2 regions of the Candidatus Thiopontia autotrophica genome follow, and region 2 is predicted to be linked to the other one. Evidence: riboswitches for the same ligand, from Rfam matches in the RefSeq annotation. Region 2 holds a riboswitch; the other holds the start of a gene.
The links. A riboswitch is a leader RNA that binds a small molecule or an ion and turns the genes downstream of it on or off. The one in region 2 is predicted to bind cobalamin.

Region 1 (7,421 bases), on a different contig from region 2:
GACAGTACCGCCATAGAGCCAGTCATCATCAGCCAATACCGGGTAACCTGACTCAGATACTGACATTGCAGCATTTCCTGCACCACCAGCACCATGACATGCCGCACAGTAATCACCGAACAGTACCTTTGCAGAACGTACTGTATAGTTACGGAGCTCATCATCAGCGATGATCATCGCAGGAGTTGTTGCGGGATCATTGATCTGCCTCTCCCACTTCTCACGAACCTGATCAATTGCGCTCAGATCCTGCTTGTACTCACCTACTGCAGTCCAACCCATAGTGCCCTTGGTATACCCATCCAGCGATGGAAGTGCTGGATAGAGGACAAAATAGACAATACAAAATATCCAGCTTGCATGGAAGCCTATGCGCCACCAGCCCGGAGGATCATTACTCAGTTCACGCAGGTTGTCGTCCCAGAAGTGACCTGTATTATTTTCGTTTGGAAACGGATTATTCTCACTCATTTGTTTTCTCCTTCTCCGTCTACCCCGTCAACGAGATAGCGTTGAGATTCTAAATGCTCTTTGTTCTTTGGATGAAAGACCAGGATATAGGCTACAACCATAACGACGGCCACAGTCACAGTAACGATCATTCCCACCCAATCGTTTACTGTCATTGCAGACCAGTCGGTAAAGAAGTAGCTAGTATCCTTATTCATGCTAATAACATCCGTTATTTGCGATAGGTCTTGTTGTAGTCGAGCTTGGCCATGGTTCCGAGCACCTGAAGGTATGCAATTACTGCATCCATTTCAGTCTTGCCCGCCATCTTGGCATTCGCACCGTCGATATCAGCATCGGTATATGGTACGTGACCCACGCCCGGCATCATCTGCATCACCTTCATATGACTCTCAACATCAAAGTCATCCAGTTTGTTCTCTGCCAACCAAGGATAGTTTGGCATGACTGACTCAGGAACAACAGAGCGTGGTGCCATCATATGCTGGCGGTGCCACTCATCAGAGTACTTGCCACCGACACGAGCCAGATCAGGTCCGGTACGCTTTGATCCCCACTGGAATGGATGGTCATACATTGACTCGGAAGCCAGTGAGTAGTGACCATAACGCTCCTTCTCATCACGGAATGGACGGATCATCTGTGAGTGACACAGATAGCACCCCTCACGGATATAGACATCACGCCCTGCCAGCTCAAGAGCAGTATATGGACGGATACCATCACCAGCCTTCCATGTATCCAGAGTATCGCCGTCCTTACGCTGCCAGACGATTTCCGGGTTGGCATTGTGCTCCATGGTCTCATCAATAGTGAAAAGTGGCACGATCTCTACCAGGCCACCAACTGAAACAGCAACCATCACGAAGAGCATCATCAAGATTCCGCTACGCTCGATCTTGTCTTGAAGCTTGGTTGAATAAATCTTATCAGACATATCTATTCTCCTTTCCTTAGACTGTGCGGGCCGGAGCCTTGCGAATTGTCATAACCACGTTGTAAAGCATCACAACGCCCCCAAGCCAGAAAATCAGGCCACCAATTGCACGCATCTTGTAGTAAGGCACCATCGCCGCTACAGACTCTGCAAAGGTATAACTCAGTGTTCCGAACTCATCATAATCACGCCACATCAGACCCTGCATGATTCCGGATACCCACATCGCAGTAATGTAGACTACGGTACCGATGGTAGCGAGCCAGAAGTGGGTGTTGACCAGTTTTGGTGAGTAGATCTTCACATTCCAGAGTCTCTCTACCAGGTGGTAGAGTGCGCCGGCTGCAACCATTGCAACCCAGCCCAGTGCACCGGAGTGTACGTGACCAACGGTCCAGTCTGTATAGTGAGAGAGTGCATTCACTGTCTTCACTGACATTACTGGCCCTTCAAAAGTAGACATTGCATAGAATGCCAGTGAGACAATCATGAAGCGGAGGATGTAGTCATCACGCAGCTTGTCCCAAGCTCCGGAGAGAGTCATCATTCCGTTCACCGCACCACCCCACGAAGGGATAATCATCGCCAATGATACCGCAGCACCAAGTGAACCAGTCCAGTCAGGCAGTGCCGTATACTGAAGATGGTGCGCACCAAGCCATACATAACCGAACATCAGTGCCCAGAAGTGGATCACGGAGAGCCGGTATGAGTAGATAGGACGGTTAGCCTGCTTTGGTACAAAGTAGTACATGATCCCGAGGAAGCCTGCAGTCAGGTAGAAGCCAACAGCATTATGTCCCCACCACCACTGAATCATCGCATCCTGTACTCCCGAGAACAGCGAGTAGGACTTGAAGAGACTTACAGGAATTGCCAGGCTGTTAACCACATGCAGATATGTGATCATTACCAGCATTCCCAGGAAGAACCAGTTTGATACATATATATGAGAGGTCTTCTTGTTCACCAGAGTCATCACGAAGTTGAGGAAGAAGCTCAACCAGACCACGGCAATGGCCAGATCAATTGGCCACTCCAGCTCTGCATACTCCTTGCCCTGAGTAATACCCAGTGGCAGAGTGATTACGGCCGAGACGATGATCAGGTTCCAGCCCCAGAAGGTGAACCATGCCATCCCTGGGCTCCAGATTCTGGTGCCACAGGTACGTTGCACACTATAGAAGGCGGTTGCCATCAAGGTACAACCACCAAATGCAAAGATAACCGCGTTGGTATGAAGAGGACGGAGACGACCAAAAGTCGTATATGGCAGGTCCAGGTTTAATGCCGGCCAGGCCAACTCCGCTGCGATATAGAAACCGACCAGGGTTCCTACAACCAGATAGATAACCGCAGCGATGGAGAACCATCGGACGGCACCAAAGTCATATTTTTCTGCTGCTTCCACGAAAAACCTCCCTAAGGGATCATGAAAAATTAGAAACAAAAGGTGCTTTCGCACCACCAAAAACATTATAAATTGCTATTTAGCAATTTGTTTGCAGAATATCGCAAATAAACTAACTTAATGCAACCGACAGGGAGTCTACACAATAAAAACAGTTATTACAAGAAAAAGCCTTACCTATAGTGAGTTATTTTCTGGGAAAAAATATAGGGAACCTCTGGAAAATCTTAATGGGACAGTGTGGTTGATTAACCATGGTTCTGCTACCCTCGCACAATTATGTCTCCACAAACTTTCTACTGGCACGACTACGAGACTTTCGGCGCTGATACACGCAGTGATCGCCCTGTTCAATTTGCAGGCATTCGTACCGACTATGATCTGAATATAGTTGGTGACCCCTTGATGGTATACAGCAGGCCATCCGCAGACTTTCTTCCCCAACCAGAGGCCTGCATGGTGACTGGGATCACCCCACAGGAGGCGCTTGAAAAAGGGCTGCTCGAGGTAGACTTCATTAGAGAGATAATGGATGAGCTAGCAACACCGGGAACATGTGGTGTAGGTTACAACTCACTGCGCTTTGATGATGAGGTGACCCGCAACACCCTCTATCGAAACCTCTACGATCCATATGAGCGCGAGTATAAAAACGGTAACTCACGCTGGGATCTTATTGATCTGCTCCGCCTCACCAGGGCACTCCGTCCAGACGGTATTGAGTGGCCACTCTATGATGACGGCAAACCAAGCATGAGACTGGAGCATTTGACCATTGCCAATGGCATTGACCACGGCATGGCACATGATGCACTGGCAGATGTCCATGCCACCATTGCCATGGCCAGACTGGTGAAAGAGAGACAGCCACGACTCTACGAATATGTACTTTCTCATAGAGACAAGGCAAGTGCTGGAAGACTCCTCAACCTTAACAGCATGAGTAGTAGCCCCACACCAATCCTCCATGCCTCCTCAATGTTCCCTTCCGAGCATGGCAATCTTGCCGTAGTGCTTCCAATAGCACGCCACCCAACCAATAGTAACGGGGTAATTGTCTATAACCTAAGAGAGGATCCCACTCCCCTGCTCACGCTATCCATTGATGAGATTCACCAACGTCTATTTACCCGTAGTACCGATCTTCCAGAGGGGGTCAAGAGAATCCCGCTAAAAACCATCCACCTAAACAGGTGCCCGGTACTGGCCCCACTCAATACACTAAATGAAGAGACGCAAGAGCGACTCGGAATAGACCTGCAACAGCAACTGGAACATATAGCCCCCCTACAGAACGACCCATATCTTGCAGAGAAGGTTGCTGCGGCTCATCAACTTCATCACTTTCCGGAAGAGAGTGACCCTGACCGTATGATCTACAGTGGATTCTTTGGTGATATCGACAAGCAGCTTATGCGCAAGATCCACTCCCTCTCTCCGCAAGAACTAGCTAGCCAGAAACTACAGTTTGAGGATCCGCGCCTTGGGGAGATGCTATTCCGCTATCGTGCCCGCAACTGGCCAGATTCACTTACCGAACAGGAGCAACAACGGTGGCGGCGCATCTGCCAACACAGAATTATGGATAGTGATGGAGGAGGAACAATCCATTACGAGGAGTACATGCGACAGCTATCCACGCTGACAGAGACCCACGCCAGTAACCCGGAGAAGCTCAGGGTGCTGGAACAGCTGTCAGATTATGGGCAGACGCTGGTGTCAGGTTTTTAAATCACCGGATCCCAGCCTTCGCTGGGATGACGGGTTCCCTAGGTGTTGTGAACACGATCATAATAACGTGCCCGATACATCAGACGCTTCTTCGCCGGATCAGGATCATCGGTAAAGCCGGTTCGATCATGCAGAACATTATTGGAGACAAAGCCCCATCCTGACTGCATGGTTGCGCGGAATATCTGATCACAATCACTCTTTAGCAGATTCTCCAGCCATGCAACCGCCTCTTGTACCAGTGGATCGCTGTTCCAGATGATGTTGCGCTTGCGCATGGTATAACGCATATGCAGATTTCCTGCTGCCGTCTCCAGAAACACCGGGCCGGCACGTTCCGGGCGCAGCTCACACCCATCCACCACATGGTTGGGGATGATCATTGCATCCTCACGCATCAGGGCACAGACATAATCCGGATTCTCATCACGCATCAGCAGATAGGCCATCTCGTGATCCATCACCGCATTCTCCCCACCCTCCATAGCGGGACGTACAAAGTGGAGCAGCAGTGCATAGTTCTGCAGATCCAATCGATTATAGTATCCATCGGTATGCCAGTGGATCTCCTTGTTGGAGTATGGAATATAGGGTGAGTGGATCTCATCAGCCTGTATCGTAATTGCAGTTACCCCATCATCCTCTGCACCACGATTACGATTGATATTGTTACAGCCAAAGCGCATCCCGACGGCACGTGGAATGTGGGTCCCCTCCATATCCCCAATATTGCTGACATAGACCGCCATATTGAATCGACGCACACGATCAAGGATTGCATCATGTTCGGAGTTGGTAATTGTTCTCGGATCGTTGATCTCGACAATCAGGTCACCCACCTCTTGAGGGGCCTCTCTCAGCTTGCGCTCACGCCAGGCCTGGTAGGCAGAATCATCATTAAGGTCAAAGGGGTTGCTGTCACTCATAACTGTACTCCACACGCAATTTCAAATTGCGCCGAATTTTACCACACCAACCAAACGTAACACATTGATATTACGCATAAAACAGTTACAGTTGCCGTATAACATCAAGAAATTCGGTATCTTTCTCCCTCTCTCCCCACTGGTCAAAATGGATCACCTCATCCAGCGGCATTCTGGGTAGCCATCCTGCCTTCTCCAGTTCAGGCTTTTCATGAAATTGTGATACATAACCAACACAGAGGTATGCCACCGGCACCACAGATTCCGGTAGCTCCAGAGTCTCTGTCAATGCATCCGGATCCATAATGCTGACCCAGCCCACACCCAACCCCTCACTGCGTGCTGCCAGCCAGAAATTTTGCACTGCACAGACACTGCTATAGAGATCCATCCACTCCATATGGGTACGGCCTATTACTACAGGCCCGGTACGGGAACGGTCACAGGTTATTACCAGATTCAGCGGTGACTCCAGAATCCCCTCCAGCTTGAGGTTACGGTAGGTATCCTGCTTCTCCTCAGGAAACATATCTGTCGCCTCGGCATGCGCCTTGTTGAATAGTTCATGAACTCTTTTGCGCACATCCATGGAACGAATCACCATAAAATCCCACGGTTGCATAAAGCCAACCGAGGGGGCATGGTGCGCCGCATTGAGCACCCGTCCAAGAACATCATCCGGCACCGGATCTGCCAAAAATTCACCTCTGACATCGCGGCGATTAAAAATTGCCTTGTATACAGCTGCACGTTCATCATCTGAAAAAGCATGTTTTTCCATTATAGTCCCCTTATGAAAAACATCTGAAGAGGCCACTCCACGGCATCTCCTGTTACTCTCTCAGGCCGGTCTTCTGACTCTGGTTCAACTCTCTCAACCCCCTTCCCGATCACAGGATCAGTGGGTTCTGGTTGAGAGATCCCCATTACAGCGCTGGGCACGTAGCGGATTTACACCGCTTTCCCGATTCTTCCCATCTCCAGACCTGGAGAGAGGACACCCGAGAGATCGAAAACTGATTCTACATCAAAACTCGTTGGCCTCTACCTCTAAATATGCGTGGCTGGCATGACACTTGATCCAGGGTCAACTATCACCACACCAGCATCTGTTATAACAATCCCGGGATTATTCATAAACCCCTGATTCTCTACATTTGGCACCCCAAGTGGCCCATGAATTACCCATGTGTTTTCTGCAACCTGTTCAAACGGATAGTCACGCACCACATTTTCTGCAACTACACCAGATGCAAACAGCACCATAAAAAACGCAATCAATCTTCTCATCCATCAACTCCTCTGGTTTGGTATTCTTGTAGGCCAACTATATTATTGACCATTCTACCCGGACAGTATTCCAAATAGTGATGACAAAAATCACCACAGAAAACAAATGTAGCTTCTGCAGTGGAACCAAATGTTGCAGTTACTTTACTCAACAGGTTGATACTCCACGCAGCAAAGATGACTTTCAGACCCTGCTCTGGCAGATTGCCCATCGGGATATAGAGATTTATCAGGATGAAGATGGCTGGTTTCTGATAATAAATAACCGTTGTCAATTCATCGGCAACGGTGGCAGTTGCACCATTTATGACCAACGCCCAACTGTCTGCAGGGAGTACGATAACGATTGGTGCGAATATGATGAACCGGCTGAGAAACATTTCAGACGTTACTTCACCAGTTATGACGAGCTTCTGGCATACTGCCGCAAACGATTCAAGCGGTGGGACAAGTAGGTCTCGCCACACCCACTATCCGGACAATTTCAGGAACAGAAAAATGAGTACAGACAACCAGCCTTCAACATATATTGTTGATGTAAATGAGAGCAACTTTGAGGATGAGGTAGTTAAAAAATCCTTTACTGTTCCGGTGATGGTCGATTTCTGGGCCCCCTGGTGCAATCCGTGTAAAACCTTAATGCCGATAGTCACCA
Region 2 (7,421 bases):
GGGATGCGGAGTTAGATCACCCCTGCTTTGTTTGTATTGGCGCCAACGTCCTTCTGAGTTGACTTCGGCATCCCAGGTCTCTTTTCTTTCTGCATCTATACCCTTTTCAACGCCACCAGTGTTGATGACGGCATACTCAAAAATGGTTTACAATATAAACTATGAACAACAAAACGCTGGCTCAAGCAAACTCTTATCTGACACAGAAAAAGGCGGTAAGTCGCCGTGTGCGCAGCCTCGCCAGCTCCACTGCAATTGAGACAGGCGTGTCGATTCAGATATTGGAAAAGAGGGTTAAACATCTTCGTGCCTCAAAACATCGGGTAGCACTTGCCTGACCAACTCCTTCATCGGCTCAACATCATCCAACCCCGCCTGAATCGCTGAAAAGTATCTCTCCTTCTGCTCATCCCAGAGGGAAAAATCCAGTTCCGGCTTGCACGCCTGCATCGCCATTACATTGGCCAGCAGACGTGATAACCGACCGTTACCTTCACGAAAAGGGTGAATCAGAATAAGTTCGATATGAACCACTGCAATGGCCTCAATCAGCTGCTCATCGGTCATACTTGCACATGGGGTGTAACGGGATAGATAGTCGCGCTCCAGCAAATCCATTAGTCGGGCAACCTGCCCAGCTGCAGCAAACTGAAATGCATCTTTGCCAATATTTACCGTTCGACACTCTCCAGCCCAAACATAGACATTGCCCAGCCAGCGATGGTGCCACGCCTTGAGATTGGCAATGGAAATCTGCTGATCAACCTCTACCTGCTCTGGAATCTCATCGTACAGTTGAATCAGTAGATCCAACTCAACCTCATCCATCTCATCCGTCTGGTTGATGCCCAGCTTGTTTCTCAAAACCAGGCCATTCGACCCAGGCTCAAACTCAGCCTCCGGGTTGCCGGCAGCATCATAGCGATCAGCATTCATGAACTGGCTCTCCTCGTGCTTGTTCTGTTTTTCTTCACTCTCTTCTTTGCTGTCTTGGCCTTTTTGGTCCTGGCTGCCGCCTCTTCTTTTTCTTTGGCTATGCGGTCTAATAGGGCTGTGGCTGGTTCATCATTGGGATCTTGTGGAGCAAACTGACCGGAGAAGGCTTTTTGTAACCCGTCAATTCTATTTAGGCGGCCCCTTTTCTTTGGTTGTTGCAAGCCGGTTACTGCAATGCCTCCATGGTCTCGTAGTAGCTCTGGTCTGAGATCTTGGTCCAGGCTCGTGCCTTTTTCAGATAGGCAGCCTGTGATTCGATAATCTCTCTGGCAAGAGAGTCCTCAGCAGCGCGCTCGGCAATCAGCTCGTCATTGGCGCTCTTCATTGCCTGCAGTACCTCAGCAGGGAATGACTTAACCTGAATGTTTGGGTATTCACTCTTCATCGAGGCCCAGTTCTCTGCGCTCTCATGGTAGGAGTGGGTGTACATGTCATATGCCGCTACCCGCATTGCTACGCGCAGGATTTCTTGGATATCGGCAGGGAGGGAGTCCCATTTCTCCTTATTAAACATGAACTGTAGCTCGGAGCCTGGCTCATGCCATCCAGTATAGTAGTAGGGGGCAATCTTGTGGAATCCCATCCGCAGATCAAGAGAGGGACCAACCCACTCTAACGCATCAATGGTGCCACGCTCCAGTGCTGTATAGAGCTCACCTGCAGGGATATTGGTCGGTTTTGCCCCAACCTTTGCCAGCACCTCGCCGGCAAATCCTGGAATTCTCATCTTCAGCCCCTGAAGATCCTCAATGGAGTTGATCTCCTTCTGGAACCAGCCACCCATCTGATTTCCGGTGTTGCCTCCGGGAAAGGAGACCAGGTTGTGGGGTGCGTAGACCTTCTGGGTTAGATCAAATCCGCCACCATGGTAGAACCAGGCATACTGCTCCACGGCAGTCATCCCGAAAGGCATGGATGTGAAGTAGAGGGTATTCGGAACTTTTCCTTTCCAGTAGTAGGAGCCAGAGTGGCCCATGTCATACTGACCAGATTTCACCATATCGAAAATTCCAAGCGGTGCCTTGTGCTTGTTCTTGGAGTCGATGGTGATGTTGATGCGTCCTTTGGACATCTTGTTGGCCATTGTAGCCATGCTGTGGATTGCATCACCGAAGATTGGGAATTTGGTGGGCCAGGTGTGTGCAAGGCGCAGGGTGTAGGTTTTTAATGGTTCGGTAGAGGATGTTGTCTCACTCTTTTTGTCCTCACCGCACCCTGTAAGTGCAATAGAACTGGCCAGCACGATTGTTGCAGCTATTGATTTGCTAAAGATTGCCTTCACGGTTTTCTCCTTTGTTGATTTATTGTGTGTATGAATTTTGCCTTAACCGACCCAGCTGTACCACATTGGCAGGGTAAAAAGAGCCAGGCCGGTAGAGATGGTGGTTGCACCTGCAAAAAGTGCACTGTCCAGCTTGTAACGGTCACAGATCACCATACCAAGAACCATGGTTGGCATTGCCGCCTCCAGAATCACAGCTGTCTGCAGGTCTCCAGATAGCCCAATCGTCTGGCTCATAAGATAGACCATCAGGGGCATAGCCATCAGCTGGATGATTATTGCAGGGAGTAGAAGAGGGAGACGGTTCCAGCGCAGAATGTCCCAACGTAACCCCATGCCCAATGCTAGTAGCATCAATGGGGGCACGGCACTGCCAAGCATATTGAGAACCGTATCGAGCCCTGTGGGAACAGGCACCTGGTATAGATTGAGGGCGATTGCTGCAATGGCAGCCCAGAGAGCCGGGACACTGAATATCTCGACAATAGTGTTGTGGTTTGGCCCTGAGCCATGGCGCTGTGCAATCCATATCCCCAGTGTGAGCAGAAGTGGAGTGTTTGCGAAAAGGTCGTACTGCAGGGCGACACTGCGGTACTCGCTGCCAAAGGTCTGCTCTAGTACTGGTAGCCCCAGATAGGTCACATTTGCCCAGGAGGCGGCAAGTATCATCGCCCCTCGTGCCGGCGAGTTTATCCGTCCCTTACGGTAGATGATTGAGGCAAGAGCTACACTGGTTAAGACGCCGACTGCAGCCATCAGCACAATCTTGAATGAGTCGATACCAAGTGGTGCTTTCCATAGCACATCCAGAACCAGAGACGGGAGTAGCAGCATATAGACCAGCCCGGTAAGTGCCTTGCGGGTAGTATCAGCATCCAGACCCATTGGCTTCAGGGGGCGCCAGAGGGTGCCAGCCAGTAACAATATAGCCATTGGTAAAAGAATGTTCAGCATATTGTCACAGCACTAGAAATATACGGCCCGTACCTGTTTGACCTCAGGGTCATCGACAATACAGTTGTTAAGAGTCTCTGAGAGCTGTTGTGCTCGTGCCATGGACTCGATTGTTCCAAGTGGAATCCATACCTCAAGCTCCAGTTCTCCATTCAGATAGTGGAGAGTGACATCCTTTATGAGCCTGCTCTCAGGGACATCTTTCCAGCACCCTTCCATTCTCTCCATCAATTCGCTACGCATGGAGAGTGCTCGACACGGGGTAACCTCCTCATCATTCTCCGGATCGATATGGATGGTTACATCGGATATGTCCTCAATCTGCTCATAGAGTTTCGACTCTACACGGTCAGCAATATGGTGCCCCTCAGAGACACTTAGCTTGGGGTCTACCAGTATGTGAACATCAATAATGGCATTTGCCCCCATCTTCCTGGTGCGCAGGCGGTGCATTGCACGCACACCCTCAACACCCTGTATTGTCTGTTTGATTGTATCGATCTCCTCCTGCTTGAGTCCGGTATCAATCAGCTCCTCGATGCTCTCCCGGGATAGTTCCACACCAGCCTTGGCAACCATCAGCGATACGCCGATGGCGGCAATTGCATCCAGATACTCGAGACCTGACATGGTCCCCATAACACCAACAAGTACCACGATTGATGAGAGTGCATCACTACGGTGGTGCCATGCATTGGCGCGCAACAGATTGGAGCGAATCTGGGTGGCCACCCTTAGGGTGTAGTGATACAGCCCCTCTTTGGCAAGTATTGATACCAATGCGGCAAACAGCACGATTATCCCGGGGCTGGATAGTTGTTCGGGATGGAACAGACGGTCAATTGCATCTGCTGAAATTCCGATGGCAACAGCAATCAGCAGTATTCCGACAGCCACGGTAATTATGGTCTCGATTCGACCATGTCCATATGGGTGGTTGTCATCTGCATCCTTGCCTCCATGCTTGGTTGCATAGAGAACCATTACATCAGAGATAAGGTCAGATAGTGAGTGAACTCCATCGGCCACCAACGCTTGGGAGTTGCCAATAATCCCGATAACCATCTTGATGATGCTTAATAGAAGGTTGATGACTCCGCCAATCAGGGTGGCGCGGCGTGCCTGTGGGTAACTTGGGTTTAGATTATGCATGGATTGGCTTATGCGCTCTCCTTTATCTTTCTCATCTCGGGCAGTTCAATGTCAGCCTCTGCAGCAATTTGCAGTGCACGATCCAGTCGTGCTGGAGCACTGCGTCCCATACAGTTGTGGTTCAGATCACCCTCAAATGCCTCTACCATACCAGAGATCAGCGCCTCTCTATCCAGAGTCTCACCTGTCAGCCACTCCTGAAGATCGATTACCTCATTGGCGATGATCCGTGTAAATGGTTGATGGTTTTCCCAGAGCTCACCAACTGTCCCACCGGTAACCAGACCGGCAATATTGGTGGTCAGAATGTAGACATTTTTCAGCACCAGCTCCTGAAGCAGTTCCGGTTGAGAACTTAGTACGTTGACTGGAATATCGAGTTCTCCAAGTGCATTGAAAACCCTCTCTGCATGAGGACCAAATACCGGGGAGGGGATGATCACCTTGAAATCCATCCCTCGCTTCTTCTCGAACCAGACGGAAATCACGGTCGGATTTTGCAATCTGTGCTGTTCCCAGTCACGCGGTAGCAGCTCGTTCTGCAGCAGTACCAGACGATCTCTCCATTGGGGCGGAATAGTTTCCAGGACCGGGTGGAGGTCATTCTCGGCCACCGCCACCAGAACCAGCTCCGGATCAGGTATGGATGAGGCGGTCTCATCAATGGAGATTGCCCGGGTAACCGGATGGACTGTGTAGCCGGCTCGCAGGAATCCGCGTGCAAATACGCCACCCATCTCTCCAGCACCAATAAGAATAATGGAATTGTGATTTGTCATATTATGTTGATTGTAAATGAGAAACAGGGTTCGGTTCTACGACAAAGCGTTGTTTGCTTATGAAAAGGAAAATTGACAATTTTTTGATTAGGCCACAAAATGGGAGGCGATTGTTGGTTCTCTTGCTCATTTGTTCAAATAGATCAGGAGTTAAATGGGAAATCGGTGCGCAACTACTGCAATTCCGATACTGCCCCCGCAACGGTAGGTGATTTTGAAGCATTACAGAATACCACTGTCATGAGTTTGGTGATGGGAAGGTGTGATGTGGAGTCGCAAGTCCGGAGACCGGCCAGGGATTGAGTCTTTTCACTCGTACGGGAGAGTACGGTAACAAGGAGTTTTATTTTATGAGTAGTTCATCACATATTGCATCAACACACGGTGCGGTTTCAGAAAACAGTCAACTTCCTGCAGTGGTTGGTGCAGTCCTCCTGGGGCTAACCATCTTGTTTGCGGTTGGGTTTATGCAAGGTCAGGCGGATGTGGCGCACAATGCGGCACACGATACCCGTCACTCATTTGCTTTTCCCTGCCACTGATCTGAAGGAGTTCACAATGTTTCGTAATATGATTTTTTCCGCAGTAGTTGCGGGGGTTCTCGCAGGCCTATTGCTTTCTGCAGTACAGCGTCTTCAGGTTGTACCTATTATCCTTGAGGCTGAGACCTATGAGGTGTCAGAGGAGCCAGGTGCCGCAGTATCAGCAGATGGCCATGCCCATACCCATAGCCATTCACATGATGCTGCCGAGGAAGAGGGGTGGGCGCCCAAGGATGGGGCAGAGCGTACCAGCTATACGGTTTTGGCAAATATTCTGGCAGGGATAGGTTTTTCACTACTGCTGGCAGCAGCCATCATGTTCAAGAACCAGTCCGGTCTGAAGAAAGGCCTGCTCTGGGGGCTTGGTGGATATATAGCCTTCTTTGCTGCACCATCACTAGGACTGTTGCCAGAGATTCCGGGGACTGTTGCTGCTGATCTGGCATCCAGACAGATATGGTGGGGTGCAACGGTAGTGGCCACTATTGCTGGATTGGGTATGCTGGTTTTTGCGGAGAGTATATTAATTAAAGGCATTGGTGTAATTCTGCTGGTTGTACCGCACCTGGTTGGGGCTCCACATCCTGCAGAGTACTCCGGTCTGGCACCTGAGTCACTTGCGGATGCGTTTGTTCAGGCAACTGCTATTGCCAACGGACTGTTCTGGGTTGTGTTGGGAGGGCTGACAGGTCTCTTCCTGCAAAAGATGTCTGCTTCCGAGAGCTAGTTCTGGCTAAAAAAATTCTGGTTGCAGGGGTGCAATCGGGTTGCGGAAAGACTTCCGTAACCCTTGCCCTTCTGCAGTCATTGAAAAAGCAGGGCATCTCTGTGGCTCCCTTCAAGGCGGGCCCTGATTTTCTTGATCCGCTTTGGCACAAAGCCATTACCGGTCTCACCTCCTACAATCTGGATACCCATATGGTTGGTTCGGAAGAGTCCGCACGCCTTATCACACAGCAGCAAGACAAGGATCTTGTTCTGGTTGAGGGTGTGATGGGGCTATTTGATGGCCGCAAAGGTGTGGGTGAGGATGGATCATCCCTCCATCTTGCATCAGAGTTAGGGCTGGAGGTATGGCTTGTTGTGGATGCGAAGGGGATGAGTGGATCAGTTGTTCCGCTGGTCTCTGGTTTTGTCGATTTCGCTACTCGACATGGCGTTACTATTGGCGGGATTATTGCCAACAGGGTGGGCTCTTTACATCATGCCGGCCTGTTGGAGAGTGCCCTTGATGAGTATCAACTGCCACCACTAAGAGGATGGATGGAGAAGGGTGCACCAGAACTGCCAGAGCGACATCTTGGATTGGTGACTCCGGACGAGGTTGTATTGCCTGACCTCTCCTCATCTTTTCATTGGGTGGAGTCAGCCATATTCAATACTGCTACAGACAACACGGGCAGAGCTAAGAGTAGTGTTGTTGAGGTAGATGAGTATGACTCCGGAAAACTGCTCAAGAATAAAAAAATTGCGGTGGCCAGTGATGGTGCCTGCTGTTTTATCTACCCCGCAAATCTGGAGTGGCTTGAGTGGCAGGGGGCCAGGCTCTCCTACTTCTCCCCCGTGGCAGGTGATAGAGTGCCGCAGGGGGTGGATGCAGTGTGGTTGCCAGGTGGCTATCCAGAGCTCTTTGCAGAGGAGTTGTCAGAATCGGATAGTATGAGCGATATACGAGAGTTTGTTGAGACCGGAGGGTATCTGTTGGCAGAGTGTGGA

Region 1: it holds a riboswitch for cobalamin, as region 2 does, so the genes downstream of both, bluB (5,6-dimethylbenzimidazole synthase) here and AC3ZFK_RS00325 (CbtB domain-containing protein) in region 2, are expected to answer to the same signal.

Annotation. Positions count from the first base shown of each region.
Region 1 covers NZ_CEYDPX010000005.1:57,128-64,548, reverse strand. Annotated here, with positions in the region: gene ccoP (cytochrome-c oxidase, cbb3-type subunit III) at 1-471, opposite strand, end outside; gene AC3ZFK_RS03075 (cbb3-type cytochrome c oxidase subunit 3) at 468-668, opposite strand; gene ccoO (cytochrome-c oxidase, cbb3-type subunit II) at 683-1,408, opposite strand; gene ccoN (cytochrome-c oxidase, cbb3-type subunit I) at 1,425-2,819, opposite strand; gene sbcB (exodeoxyribonuclease I) at 3,099-4,550, shown strand; gene AC3ZFK_RS03055 (TauD/TfdA family dioxygenase) at 4,589-5,476, opposite strand; gene bluB (5,6-dimethylbenzimidazole synthase) at 5,562-6,257, opposite strand; cobalamin riboswitch at 6,304-6,496, opposite strand; gene AC3ZFK_RS03045 (hypothetical protein) at 6,527-6,766, opposite strand; gene AC3ZFK_RS03040 (YkgJ family cysteine cluster protein) at 6,847-7,221, shown strand; gene AC3ZFK_RS03035 (tetratricopeptide repeat protein) at 7,265-7,421, shown strand, end outside.
Region 2 covers NZ_CEYDPX010000001.1:41,721-49,141, forward strand. Annotated here, with positions in the region: gene AC3ZFK_RS00300 (Fic/DOC family protein) at 295-936, opposite strand; gene AC3ZFK_RS00305 (TRAP transporter substrate-binding protein) at 1,163-2,242, opposite strand; gene AC3ZFK_RS00310 (AEC family transporter) at 2,321-3,232, opposite strand; gene AC3ZFK_RS00315 (cation diffusion facilitator family transporter) at 3,245-4,384, opposite strand; gene AC3ZFK_RS00320 (ketopantoate reductase family protein) at 4,393-5,163, opposite strand; cobalamin riboswitch at 5,261-5,474, shown strand; gene AC3ZFK_RS00325 (CbtB domain-containing protein) at 5,514-5,705, shown strand; gene AC3ZFK_RS00330 (CbtA family protein) at 5,722-6,432, shown strand; gene AC3ZFK_RS00335 (cobyrinic acid a,c-diamide synthase CobB) at 6,450-7,421, shown strand, end outside.